2 regions of the Streptomyces sp. NPDC042364 genome follow, and region 1 is predicted to be linked to the other one. Evidence: riboswitches for the same ligand, from Rfam matches in the RefSeq annotation. Region 1 holds a riboswitch; the other holds the start of a gene.

Region 1 (7,162 bases):
GATCCACGAGAGCTGACAGCGCCGTCCGCCCCCGCCCTCGCGCCACCGTGCCTGTCGAATGAGAGGCGACCCACCATGCCGCTGCTTGTCCCCCCGGCTCCCGCGCCCGCCCTGCGCACCGTCCTCACGGCACTCGGATCTCCCACCGCCGTCAGGGAGGACCGAACCCCTTCCCTGCGAAACGCCCAAGGTCCCGCCACGCCCGAACTCCCGCTGCCCGTCCACGTACTCGACCGGATCACCTCCGAGGGCGCCGGCAGCACCCGGCTCGCGGGCTGGCGCTTCCTGATCCGCTCCGGCGACCGCGCCCTGGCCGCCGCCGAGACCCGCCTCACCCCCGACGGGTGGGCGTTCTCGCACTTCTTCGAGGGTCCGTACATCGCCTCCACCGAACACGCCCTGCGCCAGGCCGACGTCATGCAACAGCCCTACCAGCCCCGTCTGCTGTCCGTACCCGAGCTGTACATGCTCACCCTCTGGCTGCATGCGGACACCACCGCCGACGGGACCACCGGCCACCCGGCACCGACCGACCTCCTGGTCCCGCTGGCCCCCGCACCACCCGGAATCGCGGCCCACCGCCCGCACCGGGTCGCCGATCTCCTGCCGGTCCTGACCACCCGAGTGACCCCCGCGCCCCTGATGGGGTCGCCCGCCTGAGCCGAGGTCGCCGCCTCACTCGCCTCATCGAGTACCCCGCTGCCGATATACCGGCAGCGGGGTACTCGGCTGTCATCGGCACACCATGCCGCTCTTCCGCGCGGCAATACGCTCGTACGAGCTATTCCCCGCCCCTCACCCCCGTCGGACTAGCCCCATCCGACCATTGCGAACCACCCGAATGGACAGTGGAGTTGCGATGAACCGTCCGCGCGGGGGATGCGTCATCAACCTGTGAGAAGCGGTGCTGCGAAATGCCTGCGGATTGACGCCCGTGGGGCAACACTGGGACCGGACCGAATTATCACAACGGGGGGCGGCCATGAGCGAGGCTTCACGCCGCGGAACAGACACGACAGCCATCTCACCACTCACGACAGAGCGAAAGATCCCAACAACCATGTGCCAGCACCAGCCACCGTGCCCGACCGCCGCATCCGCCGACCGGGAGGGCGCCCGACTCGTCGCGCACCACCCGGAGCAGGGATGGAGCCTGCTCTGCAACGGCGTTCTGCTCTTCGAGGACACCGGTGAGCTCCTTCCCGACGGCCGGATCATCGCCCCGCACCGCCCGCTGGACAGCGGCACGGTGATGACGGCGGCCTGAGCCGCGCGAGGTGCGCACAGGGCGGGCGTCCCCGCAGCGGCGTCCGCCCGGACACAAGCAACAAGAGGGGCCGGCCGGAGAATCACTCTCCGAACCGGCCCCGAGGCGTATGCGCGGATGACTACTCTTCGTAGGCGTCCAGCGGCGGGCAGGAGCAGACCAGGTTACGGTCGCCGAAGGCCTGGTCGATCCGGCGCACCGGCGGCCAGTACTTGTCGGCGGGCTTGACCCCGGCCGGGAACACGGCCTCCTCACGTGTGTACGCGTGGTTCCACTCGCCGCCGAGCGCGGCCGCGGTGTGCGGCGCGTTCCGCAGCGGGTTGTCCTCGGCGGGCCACTCGCCCGCGCCGACCTTCTCGATCTCGGCGCGGATCGCGATCATCGCGTCGCAGAACCGGTCCAGTTCGGCGAGGTCCTCCGACTCGGTCGGCTCGATCATCAGTGTCCCGGCCACCGGGAACGACATCGTCGGCGCGTGGAAGCCGTAGTCGATCAGCCGCTTGGCGATGTCGTCGACGCTCACGCCGGTCGTCTTCGCCAGCGGCCGCAGGTCGACGATGCACTCGTGCGCGACGAGCCCGCCCGGGCCGGTGTAGAGCACCGGGTAGTGCGGCTCCAGCCGCTTGGCGATGTAGTTGGCGCTGAGCACGGCGACCTGCGTCGCCCGCTTGAGGCCCTCGCCGCCCATCAGCCGGACGTACGCCCACGAGATCGGCAGGATGCCCGCCGAGCCCCACGGGGCGGCCGAGATCGGACCCACACCGGTCTCCGGGCCGGCCGCGGGCTGCATCGGGTGGTTCGGCAGATACGGCGCCAGGTGCTCCCGGACCGCCACCGGGCCGACACCGGGGCCGCCTCCGCCGTGCGGGATGCAGAACGTCTTGTGCAGGTTCAGGTGCGAGACGTCACCGCCGAAGTGGCCGGGCTTGGCGAGGCCCACCAGCGCGTTGAGGTTGGCGCCGTCGACGTACACCTGGCCGCCCGCGTCGTGCACCTGGGCGCAGATGTCGGCGACGTGCTCCTCGAACACCCCGTGGGTCGACGGGTAGGTGATCATCAGTACGGACAGCTCGTCCCGGTACTGCTCGATCTTCGTCCGGAGGTCCTCGACGTCGATCTCGCCGTCCTCGGCGGTCTTCACCACGACGACCTTCATCCCGGCCATCACGGCGCTCGCGGCGTTGGTGCCGTGCGCGGAGGACGGGATCAGACACACCGTCCGCTGGTCGTCGCCGTTGGCCCGGTGGTAGCCGCGTACGGCGAGCAACCCGGCCAGCTCGCCCTGCGATCCGGCGTTCGGCTGGAGCGACACCTTGTCGTATCCGGTGACCTCGGCGAGCCGCTCCTCCAGCTCACGGATCAGCGTCAGATAGCCCTGCGCCTGCGCGGCGGGCGCGAAGGGGTGCAGCTGCCCGAACTCGGGCCAGGTCACCGGCTCCATCTCGGTGGTCGCGTTGAGCTTCATGGTGCAGGAACCCAGCGGGATCATGCCCCGGTCGAGCGCGTAGTCCCGGTCGGCGAGACGCCGCAGGTAGCGCAGCATCGCCGTCTCGGACCGGTTCTCGTGGAACACCGGGTGGGTGAGGTACTCGTCGGAGCGCAGCAGCGCCTCGGGCAGCGTGTCCTCGGCGACGGCGTCGAGGTCCTCGACGCTGCCCTCCACACCGAACGCCGTCCACACGGCACCCAGCTGCGCCCGCGTCGTGGTCTCGTCGCAGGCGACGGACACCTGGTCGGCGTCCACGAGGTGCAGGTTCACACCGTGCTCGCGCGCGGCCGCCACGACCTCGGCGGCCCGTCCCGGCACCCGCACGGTCAGCGTGTCGAAGTACGCGCCGTGCACGACCTCCACCCCGCCCGCGGCGAGTCCGGCCGCGAGGACGGTGGCGTACCGGTGGGTGCGCCGCGCGATGGTCCGCAGGCCCTCGGGCCCGTGGTAGACGGCGTACATGCCGGCCATCACGGCCAGCAGCACCTGGGCGGTGCAGATGTTGCTGGTCGCCTTCTCGCGGCGGATGTGCTGCTCACGCGTCTGGAGGGCGAGCCGGTAGGCCTTGTGCCCGTCTGCGTCCACGGAGACGCCCACGAGCCGTCCGGGCAGGCTGCGCGCGAACTTCTCGCGCACGGCCATGTAGCCCGCGTGGGGCCCGCCGAAGCCCATCGGCACACCGAACCGCTGGGTCGTACCGATCGCGATGTCGGCGCCCAGCTCACCGGGCGGGGTCAGCAGCGTCAGGGCGAGCAGGTCGGCGGCGACGGTGACGAGTGCCCCGAGTCCGTGGGCCTGCTCGATGACCGGCTTCAGATCGCGTACGGCTCCGGAGGCGCCCGGGTACTGGAGGAGCACGCCGTTGATCTCGCGTGAGGCGATGTCGGCGGGAATGCCGTCGCTGAGGTCGGCGACGACGACCTCGACCCCGGTGGGCTCGGCGCGCGTCTCGATCACGGCGATGGTCTGCGGCAGCGCGTCCGCGTCGACCAGGAAGAGACCCTTCTTGTTCTTGCCCATGCGCCGGGAGAGCGCCATGGCCTCGGCGGCGGCCGTGCCCTCGTCGAGCAGGGATGCGCCTGAGGTGGGAAGGCCGGTGAGGTCGGCGACCATGGTCTGGAAGTTGAGCAGCGCTTCGAGCCGCCCCTGGGAGATCTCGGGCTGGTACGGCGTGTAAGCCGTGTACCAGGCGGGGTTCTCCATGACGTTCCGCAGGATGACGGGCGGCGTGAAGGTCCCGTGGTAGCCGAGTCCGATCATGGAGCCCAGCACCTGGTTGCGGTCCGCGAGCGACCGCAGCTCGGCGAGCACCTCGGCCTCGGTGCGCGCGCCCGGCAGCTTCAGTGCCTCGGCGTTCTTGATCACATCGGGGACCGCGGCGGCCGTCAGCTCGTCGAGCGAGCCGTAGCCGACGTGGGCGAGCATCTTGGCCCGGGCCTCGGCGTCGGGTCCGATGTGACGCCGCTCGAACGGGATTCCCTGTTCGAGCTCTGCGAGCGGAATGCGGTGGGCGGTCATTGCGGAGGCCTCCTGGTCTGACGCGACCTTCGAGGGCACCACGGCACGGGTGCCCGGACGGCCTCCCCCTCTGTCATCTCGACCTGAGAGCTTCACCGGCCCGGGTAGGACCGGCTTTCACCGTCGGTGAGAGCGGAAACCGTCGACACCCGCTCTGCTTTCCAGAGTGACCTCGTCCGTGCGGTACGTGAGCCTGAGAGATTCCGGGGAGGATTTGCTCCTTCGGCGCCTCCGGATGGTGTCCGGAGGACTCTCCCGCACGGGTTCAACAGCCGCTGCCAGCGTATCAGCGCGGTCAACGCACGTGTCTTCGAGTGGCCGCCATCCCCGATGTGCCTTTTCGTAGTGGTGAGGAACGATTTGCAACCCTCATGGCGACCACTTGGAGGGCCCGTGCAGACCGACATCGATCCGCGCAATCTGATCGGCCGCAAGGCGTTCGACCGCAAGGGCACCAAGATCGGCACAGTGGACGAGGTCTACCTGGACGACGCGACCGGCGTCCCCGAATGGGCTGCCATACGCACGGGCCTCTTCGGCCGCGACGCCTTCGTTCCCCTTGAGCCCAGTGAACTCGTCGAGGGTTCCCTCCGCGTCCCCTTCGACCGCGCCCTGATCAAGGACGCCCCCGACTTCGGCGTGGGCCGCCACCTCTCCCCCGAACAGGAACTCCAGCTCTACCACCACTACGGCCTGGACATCGCCCCGCCTCCCCCTCTGGACCACGACTTCGGCGACGTGACAAGCCCGGAAGACCCCTGACCTGCCATTTCATCGCGATCGTGGCGGCAACCCCGGCAGCTGCGGCCCGGCGAATGTCTGCCCGACCCCTCCCTCATACTCGGCTCCGGGACCCGGCACGGTCACCGCCTCCGACGGCCGCACCGGTCCGCCCGGCACCAACGGCAGCGGATCCACCGCCTCGAGATCGGGGTCGTCCGTGCGGAACGTCCGCACCCGGCCCGGTTCCGCGTCCCCCGGCGTCTCGAACCGCACCGTGACCCGGCCGAGCCCGCTCCCCTGCACCCACCCGTGCCCGTACTCGATGTGCCGGACGTCGTGCCCGGCCGACCACCGCCGTTCGACGGGGGCGCTCTCCTCCGCGACGACCTCCTCCACCGTCTCCTCCTCCGGAAGCTCCGGCTCCCCCGCAGCCTGCGCGAACAGATCCTCCTGCGTGTAGTCGGCGAGCCCGCTGACCCCCACCCCCAGCAACCGCACCCCGCCGGTGGTGTCGACGGCCTCCAGCAGCCGTGCCGCGGCCTCCCGCACCACAGCCGGGTCGTCCGTCGGCCCTCGCAGCGTCTCCGACCGCGTCAGCGTCGAGAAGTCGTACCGCCGCACCTTCAGCACGATCGTCCGCCCCGACAGCCCGGCGCTCCTCAGCCGCCGCACACACCGGTCGGCGAGCCTCTGCACCTCCAGGCGGACCCGCACCCGGTCATGGATGTCCACGTCGTACGTGTCCTCCACGGACACGGACTTCGCGTCCCGCTCGGCCACCACGGGCCGGTCGTCCCGCGCCAGCGCCATCGCGTACAACCCGTGTCCGTGGGCTTTCCCCAGCAGCCGTACGACCTCGTCCTCGCCCGCCTCGGCGATCTCCTCGACGGTGGTGATCCCGGCACGCCGCAGATGGTCCCCGGTGGCCGGCCCCACACCGGGCAGGATCCGCACCGACATCGGCCCGAGCAGCGCCCGCTCGGTACCGGGCTCGATCAGCACCAGCCCGTCCGGCTTGGCCTGCTCGGAGGCGATCTTCGCGAGCATCTTGGAGGCGGCCAGCCCCACGGACCCGGTAAGCCCGGTCACCGCTCGTATCTCCTGACGCAGCCTCACCCCCGTCGCCCGCGCCGACGCCTCGTCCCAGGCCGCTCCCCCGGCCTCCAGGTCCACGAACGCCTCGTCCAGGCTCAGCGGCTCCACCAACGGCGACAGAACGTGCAGAAGCCCCATGACCTGCTGGCTTATCGCCCGGTAGAACGTGAAGCGCGGCGTGAGATACGCGGCGTTCGGCGCGAGCCTGCGTGCCTGCGCCGTGGGCATCGCCGAGTGCACCCCGAAGACCCGCGCCTCGTACGAGGCGGTGGCGACCACACCCCGGGGGCCCAGGCCGCCGACGATGACGGCCTTCCCGCGCAGACTCGGCTTGGACGCCTGCTCCACCGAGGCGTAGAAGGCATCCATGTCGAGATGCAGAATCGTGGGCGCGGTTCTCACATCTCCGATGCTGCCCTACGCCACTGACAATGCCCTGCCACGGCCGATGGCGAGCCGGTGTCGCCGACGACGAGCGCTGCCGCGGGTCCGACCGCTCGGGCCCCCGTCGTGCTCCGCTCAGACCGCCCGGTTGCGCCTGCGCGCCAGTTCGTCCGCCGGGTTGGGGCGGACCAGGGTCTCGCCCGTGTCGATCCGCTCCCCGTGCAGCTGGGAAAGAGCGCTTTCCACGTCCCGCCAGACGACCCCCACGGCGATCCCGAAGATCCCCTGACCGCCTTGGAGCAGGGCGTGCACCTCGTCCGGCGAGGTGCATTCGTAGACCGTGGCGCCGTCGCTCATCAACGTCATCCGCTCCAGATCGCTGAAGCCCCGCTCCCGCAGATGCTGGACGGCTGTGCGGATGTTCTGCAGGGAGACACCGGTGTCGAGGAACCGTTTCACGATCTTGAGGACGACGACGTCCCGGAAGCTGTAGAGCCGCTGCGTCCCCGAGCCGTGAGCGGGTCGCACACTGGGCTCCACAAGACCGGTACGGGCCCAGTAGTCGAGCTGCCGGTAGGTGATGCCGGCGGCGGCACACGCCGTGGGGCCGCGATATCCCACGTTCTCGTACGGCTCGGGCTCCGCCTCCGCGCCGTCCTGGACGGCCGTCGGCAACTGCGGGACGG
Region 2 (7,162 bases), on a different contig from region 1:
GACCGAGACCAGGGAGATGATGAAGAGCAGCTGCGGGAAGGCGAGGAGCACGTCCATGGTGCGGCTGATCAACGCGTCGACCCAGCCGCCGAAGTAGCCGGCCATGATGCCGAAGAGCGTGCCCAGCACCACTGCCACCACAGCCGCGAGGAAGGCCACGAGGAGCGAGATACGTGCGCCGTAGACGATCCGGCTGAACACGTCACGACCCTTGTTGGGTTCGACACCGAAGAGGAAGTCGCTGCTCATCCCGCCCCAGGCGCCCTGCGGCAGGTTGGTCAACGGGTCCAACTCCTCCTGGTGGAACTCGTTCGGCGGGTGGCCCAGCAGGGAGACGATCAGGGGGGCGAAGACCGCGACCAGGGCCAGGAGAAGCACCGTGACGCCGCCCGCCAGGGCGACCTTGTCCTGCTTGAGACGGTTCCAGGCGATCTGCTTGAGGGACCGTCCCTCGACCTTCTTCCCCGCCGGCCCGGCCGGATCGGCGGGCGCGGCCGGAACCGCCTCCGCGGTCGTGTCGTGCAATGGCGCCGTCATGTGGCAGGGACCCCTCTCAACCGGCGGTGACCGGCCCGCACTTGCCGCTGTGGCGGCTTCAATCTCCCTTATAGACAGGGGCCGAAAGCCCCTGGTGGGCGAGTCTTCAACGGTTCGTCGAGCCCTGACCAGACCTGACGGTGAATGGATGCCTAAACGTGATGCCGCCTCCGGGCTCCGCTATGCGGACACCGGTCAACTACTGGCGAACGGCACACACTTGGCACGAAAGAGTCATATCCCCCCACAACAGGGCCGCACTTCGCACCACGAGGCATGAGGTGTGACGGGGATCACATCAACCTCGGGGGCCTCGCGCGTCGCCCTCTTTTTCCCATTCACCCCTGGGCGACATCACGACAGAGGGAGCAAATCACCCGGACCGCCAGGCTGCCGCAATTCTCCCGTTGAGCCTTTCTTGAGGTTCTCCGAATGCAGAGAAGTTCGGTCCGTTGACACCCCGGAATGCCCTCCATACGTTCTTTCCGACGAACGGGGCCACCGACCGAGCAAAAACAGCAGGGGCTCCACGTAAACGGGAAACGGGGAAAATAAATGAAGAGCACCATGCGCCGTGGCGTCGGTTCGGCATTTGCCGCGACCGCGCTCCTCGCGGGCACGATGATGACCACCCAGGGCACCGCTTTCGCGGGAACCGCAGACACGCAGGACTGCGGGACGGGCTACTTCTACTCCGTGGAGAAGTTCGGCTCGCCCACGTACAAGCCCATCGCGCCCACGGCCGGCCGGTACAACTCCAGCAAGTCCAAGGCGAAGCTCAACTACACGATGACCACGACCACGTCCCGCGCGACCGCCTGGAGCGTCGGCGCCACCGCGTCCCTGTCGTGGGGCATCGCCAAGATCGAGGCCCGCACGGACTACTCGGTCACCAAGAAGACCTCCAAGGGAATCAAGGTCACCAACCAGATGGTGGTCAAGGGCAAGCACTACGGCTTCGTCACACCGAAGGTGAAGTTCCAGCGATTCAACATCCGCAAGGAGCGCTACGGACCCAACTGCACGACGGTGGTCGTCAAGGACTACGGGCTCATGAACGCCATCGTCGCCTACCCCTTCTACTCCGAATGCCAGACCAAGAAGTCGAGCGGGTGCAAGCCGAAGCCGTAAATCCTCGGCAATAAACTCCGGGCGCACATTTCCAGTGCGCTGAACAACGGGGGAAAAGCGCCCGGAAAACGCGTCCGGGCATCGTCCTCGCGCACGGGGGCACGAGAACGATGCCGAGGAGCCCCTGGCTCCGGAAGGCTCTCTGACGAGTCCTTCCGGAGCCAGGGGCTCCGTCCTGCGTAACGGGAGGGGCCAGGGGCTGTCCCGTAGGGCTCAGTACCCGCCCGGATAGCCGTACCCGCCGGCGGCCGGGGCCTGGGCCGGGGCGCCGTGGGCCTCGCGGTCGTAGAAGGGGCGGGCCGCGGCGCGCAGCCACATCGCGACCGGGTCGTACTCGTCGGACATGGCGACGGTGGAGACGGGCAGCCCGTCCGGGACGGCACCGACGGACTGCTGCATCATCGCGCGCACCGAGTCGACCGCGGGCGGCGAGGTGTCGTACACATCGAGGCCGATCGCCAGATACGGCGCGCCGAGCGAGGGCTGCACCCAGGCGCGGCGCAGCGAGCGCACGGCCGGGGTGCGGTGGGCGTTCTGGGTGAGCAGGGCGTAGAACTGCGGGATCTCGATGGCCGGCTCGGACAGCCGCAGCGGGCCCGCGGGCTGCCGTTCCAGACCGGTGGCGATCCGGCGCAGATCGAGCCACGGGATGCCGACGCCGCCGCCCGGCGCGTGCGGGTTGAGCCAGAGTCCGTAGTGGTCGGGGTAGAGCGTGCGGGCCACGTCCAGGCCGTCGACGACCTCGTAACTGCGGTTCCAGCCGCTGGCGGAGAGCTCCTGGGCGGAGGTGACACAGGGCGCGTAGTTGAACCCGTCCACCTCCATGTTCCCGTACTGGGCGTCCGGGGAGCCGGCCTGGCCGTGCCACAGGAGCATCCACACCTGACCGGTGGCGGGGGTCGCGAGGGCACGCAGCAACGCCTCGTAGGCGTCGTAACGCCCCGGCGTCACCTGGCGCAGCATGTGCTCGACCTGCCCGGTCGCCGTGCCGCTCGCGCTCACGTCAGCCGCCCTTCGGTTTGGAGCTGGTGGTGTCGGACCCTGGTTTGTGGAGAACCAGCTTAGGTGGTGTGCGGGTCGAGCCGGCGAGGGCTCGGGGCTTGCCGTGCGCCGCGGACCACGGCGTCGTCGTGACTGGTGGGGCCCGGCGGCGGAGCCGCTGATGTCACCGCCCCGCTCCCCTTCGGGGCCCGGTGTCAGTAGCCGTGTTGGTAGAAGGGGCGGACCTTTTCGCGGAGCCAGTCGCCCACCGGGTCCTGGGCCACGTCCAGGAAGACCATGTTGACCGGCCAGGCCACCGGTTGTCTGCCGAGGGCCCGGCCGAGGGCGTCCAGGGGGAGGGTGCGGTCGGCCTCCCAGGAGACGAGGTCGACGCCGATGAACATCACGGGGTCGGCGGTCTCGATGGCGGCGAGGCAGCGGCGGGCGGTGAGGACGGCGCCGGTCGCGGCGAACTCGGCGGAGGCCGCGGCGAGGAAGTCGACCGGGTCGTCCTGCCAGTCCGGTTCGAACAGGCGGACGCGGGCGCCGCTCGCCGACCCGTCCAGCGGGGTCCGGGCGGCCCGGCACAGCTCGGCCACGGCGGGTGGCGGCAGCGGGATGCCCACGAGGCCGTCCGGGTTCAGCGCGAGGCCGGCCTGCGGGGGCAGCCCGCGGGCGAACTCGACGGCCGGGGCGATCGTGTACGACATGTGGTTGCCGACGACCTGGCGGAACTGCTCCTCGGAGCTGAAGACCGGCACGTACACCTGGCCGTCCAGCTCCATCGTGGGAAGGTCCAGCTCACGGCTGTTCGGTCCGCCGCCCTCGGGCAGCGGCACCCAGACGAAGCTGCGGGCCAGCACCTCCACGATCCGCGGGCCGGCCCCCGGCACCCCGAGGGAGGCGGAGAGCACCTCCTCCAGCTCGTTGCCGGGCCACCCGCCGTGTCCATGGGGGTGTGCCTGTGCCGGGAAGTCCGCCGGGAAGTCCATCTGCCGCCTACCGCTTTACTCCGTGATGCTGTTGTCCCTGCACCTTAATGCCCTCCGCGGGCAAAGGGGACGGCCCGGCGTCGCCTCCGACGACGCCCCGGCCCCGCCTCTCCCGCAGGACCCGCGCTCAGCCCTCGAAGCCGATCCGCTTCAGCGCGTCCGCGGCGGCCCGGTCGATCAGCACCGCCGAGCCGCAGCCCTCCGGCAGGCGCCCCTTCTCCACGGCCCGCAGCAGCCGGGTCATCGCTCCCCGGTGCCGGGCGAAGGCGTACCGGGACACCCCGCGCCCCCGCTCCCGCTGTCCGTCCCGTGCCTCACCGGGGGTGACGTCCAGCAGCAGCAGATGGAGGGTGCCGCCCCGCCTGGCGGCCTCGCGGGCGAGCCAGCGCCGCACCCATGCCTGGGTCCCGCAGTCGTGCACGACGACGCCCTCGCCGGAGCGCAGCGCGCGGCGGAGCCCGGCGTAGTGCGCGAAACGCACGAGCGGCCGGTACACGGCGTACGGCAGGACACGCGCCAGGCGGGCGTCGAAGCGGTCACGCGTGTCCTGGGAGTCGATCCGCAGACCCGGCACCGCGCGCCGCATCAGGGTCGACTTGCCGCTGCCGGGGAGCCCGGTGACGACCACGACGTCGTCGGCCGCGAACGACAGTTCGTGCGGGCTCCGCCCGGAGCGCTCCCTGAGGTCGCGGACGACCGCCGCCGGGAAGGGGCCGCAGGCCGCGGCGGCCGGGCCGGCGGGCTGCTCGGGCAGGGCGAGGCCCGAGGTCGTCGCGCACGCCGTGGTCCTGTTCACCGTGATCGTCCTCCCCAGGGGTTGAGAGACTCATCCCCACAGACCGTAAAGAGAAGGTAATGCCCGATCGCTCCTGATTCAGTCCTCGTACTGCCACAAGAGTGCTACGGAACGCTACGGCTGTCCTTTCGTCCCGCGTGCCGCCCGGGACGGGTGCGCCTGCTGCGGCGTACCCCCGGCCCTGAGGCTCCCCCTGCCGTGCCGCGTCGATGCGTGCAATGATGTGCGCGCCAACTGCATACCGGCCGCTTGAATCCGCGCGGGAGAGCTCCCAGCAGTCTTCGCTGGGGCGCCGAAGGAGCAAGTCCCTCCCTTGAATCTCTCAGGCCCAGATACCGCGCGGGCGAGGCACATCTGAAAAGCGAGCCGCTGCGCCAGTGGCTCCACCCAAGGTGCAAACCGCGACCACCGGTGCGTCATCAGGACGTACGGTCGAGGTGAACCTCTCAGGTTCCGATGACAGATGGGGAGGAACGTCCTCGCCTTCCCTCACGCTCGGCTTCGCTCGCGCGGGAGGGACCCCCATCGCCTTGGGAGCAGAACCGATGAGCAGTAGCCCCACCGCCGGACCGCGCCGTACCGCGCTCGATGCCCTGCATCGCTCGCTCGGCGCGACGATGACCGACTTCGCGGGCTGGGACATGCCCCTGCGCTACGGCTCCGAGCGCGACGAGCACATCGCCGTACGGACGAGGGCCGGGCTCTTCGACCTCTCCCACATGGGTGAGATCACCGTCACCGGCCCGCAGGCGGCCGCGCTCCTCGACCACGCCCTGGTCGGGAACATCGGCGGGGTGCAGACGGGCCGTGCCCGCTACACCATGATCTGCCGCGAGGACGGCGGCATCCTCGACGACCTGATCGTCTACCGCCTCGCGGAGACCGAGTACATGGTCGTCGCGAACGCCTCCAACGCCCAGGTCGTGCTGGACGCCCTGGTGGAGCGCGCGGCCGGCTTCGACGCCGAGGTCCGCGACGACCGGGACGCGTACGCGCTGATCGCCGTCCAGGGCCCCGAGTCCCCCGGCATCGTGAAGGCGCTCACCGACGCCGACCTGGACGGCCTGAAGTACTACGCGGGCCTGCCGGGCACGGTCGCCGGCGTCCCGGCGCTGATCGCGCGCACCGGGTACACCGGCGAGGACGGCTTCGAGCTGTTCGTGAAGCCGGAGCACGCCGTGGAGCTGTGGCAGGCGCTGACCAAGGCGGGCGAGGGCGTCGGCCTGGTGCCGTGCGGCCTGTCCTGCCGGGACACGCTGCGCCTGGAGGCGGGCATGCCGCTGTACGGGCACGAGCTGACCACCGAACTGACGCCCTTCGACGCCGGGCTCGGCCGGGTGGTGAAGTTCGAGAAGGAGGGCGACTTCGTGGGCCGCGCGGCCCTGCGCGAGGCCGCCGAGAACGCCCACCACGAACCGCCGGTCCTCGTCGGCCTGATCGCCGAGGGCCGTCGGGTCCCCCGTGCCGGGTACCCCGTCGTCGCCGACGGCAAGGTGATCGGCAAGGTCACCTCCGGCGCCCCCTCCCCCACCCTGGGCAAGCCGATCGCCATGGCGTACGTCGACGCCATGTACGCCGCCCCGGGCACCACCGGGGTCGCTGTGGACATCCGGGGCAGCCACGAGCCGTACGAGGTCGTGGCACTGCCGTTCTACAAGCGGTCCAAGTGACACCGTAGGAGTCGGCTCACCGTCGTTCAGAAGCGGCATGGCGGCGTCGTGCGGAACGGCACGGCGCCGCACCCGAGCGTGACAAAGGGCACATCCGCCCTGCTCAACAGCGGTTTCAGCAGTCCCCCATTCATCATCACTCCCCCGCGTACAGGAGAATTCAGGCCATGAGCAACCCGCAGCAGCTGCGCTACAGCAAGGAGCACGAGTGGCTGTCGGCCGCCGAGGACGGCGTCTCGACGGTGGGCATCACGGAGCACGCGGCCAACGCGCTCGGCGATGTCGTCTACACCCAGCTTCCCGAGGTGGGCTCCACGGTGACCGCGGGCGAGTCCTGCGGCGAGCTGGAGTCGACGAAGTCCGTCAGCGATCTGTACTCCCCGGTGAGCGGTGAGATCACCGAGGTCAACGAGGACGTGGTGAACGATCCGTCGCTGGTGAACACCGCCCCCTTCGAGGGCGGCTGGCTGTTCAGGGTACGGGTCACGGACGAGCCGGGCGATCTGCTCTCCGCCGACGAGTACACCGCCTTCATCGCCGGCTGAGAGGTCGTAGCACCATGTCGCTTCTGAACACGCCCCTGCACGAGCTGGACCCGGAGGTCGCGGCCGCGGTCGACGCCGAGCTGCACCGCCAGCAGTCCACCCTGGAGATGATCGCCTCGGAGAACTTCGCTCCGCTCGCCGTCATCGAGGCCCAGGGCTCCGTCCTCACCAACAAGTACGCCGAGGGCTACCCCGGCCGCCGCTACTACGGCGGCTGCGAGCACGTCGACGTCACCGAGCAGATCGCCATCGACCGCGTCAAGGCCCTCTTCGGCGCCGAGTACGCCAACGTCCAGCCCCACTCCGGCGCCTCCGCCAACCAGGCCGCCCTGTTCGCGCTGGCCCAGCCGGGCGACACCATCCTCGGCCTGGACCTCGCCCACGGCGGCCACCTCACCCACGGCATGCGCCTGAACTTCTCCGGCAAGCAGTTCAACGTGGTCGCGTACCACGTCGACACCGCCACCGGACTGGTCGACATGGCCGAGGTGGAGCGCCTCGCCAAGGAGC

The links. Region 1 has a riboswitch for glycine ahead of gcvP (aminomethyl-transferring glycine dehydrogenase). Riboswitches for the same ligand answer to the same signal wherever they lie in the genome.
Region 2: it holds a riboswitch for glycine, as region 1 does, so the genes downstream of both, gcvT (glycine cleavage system aminomethyltransferase GcvT) here and gcvP (aminomethyl-transferring glycine dehydrogenase) in region 1, are expected to answer to the same signal.

What each region holds. Positions count from the first base shown of each region.
Region 1 covers NZ_JBWKAJ010000030.1:8,582-15,743, reverse strand. Annotated here, with positions in the region: gene AC067N_RS35970 (hypothetical protein) at 76-660, shown strand; gene AC067N_RS35965 (DUF5999 family protein) at 1,061-1,267, shown strand; gene gcvP (aminomethyl-transferring glycine dehydrogenase) at 1,389-4,274, opposite strand; glycine riboswitch at 4,446-4,542, opposite strand; partial or broken gene AC067N_RS35955 (PRC-barrel domain-containing protein) at 4,605-4,820, shown strand; partial or broken gene AC067N_RS35950 (DNA polymerase IV) at 4,961-6,494, opposite strand; gene AC067N_RS35945 (MerR family transcriptional regulator) at 6,612-7,162, opposite strand, start outside.
Region 2 covers NZ_JBWKAJ010000009.1:287,434-294,595, forward strand. Annotated here, with positions in the region: gene AC067N_RS20610 (ABC transporter permease) at 1-537, opposite strand, end outside; gene AC067N_RS20615 (hypothetical protein) at 1,093-1,668, shown strand; gene AC067N_RS20620 (enhanced serine sensitivity protein SseB C-terminal domain-containing protein) at 1,882-2,670, opposite strand; gene AC067N_RS20625 (enhanced serine sensitivity protein SseB) at 2,865-3,641, opposite strand; gene AC067N_RS20630 (AAA family ATPase) at 3,769-4,437, opposite strand; glycine riboswitch at 4,688-4,785, shown strand; glycine riboswitch at 4,786-4,910, shown strand; gene gcvT (glycine cleavage system aminomethyltransferase GcvT) at 4,983-6,107, shown strand; gene gcvH (glycine cleavage system protein GcvH) at 6,275-6,652, shown strand; gene glyA (serine hydroxymethyltransferase) at 6,667-7,162, shown strand, end outside.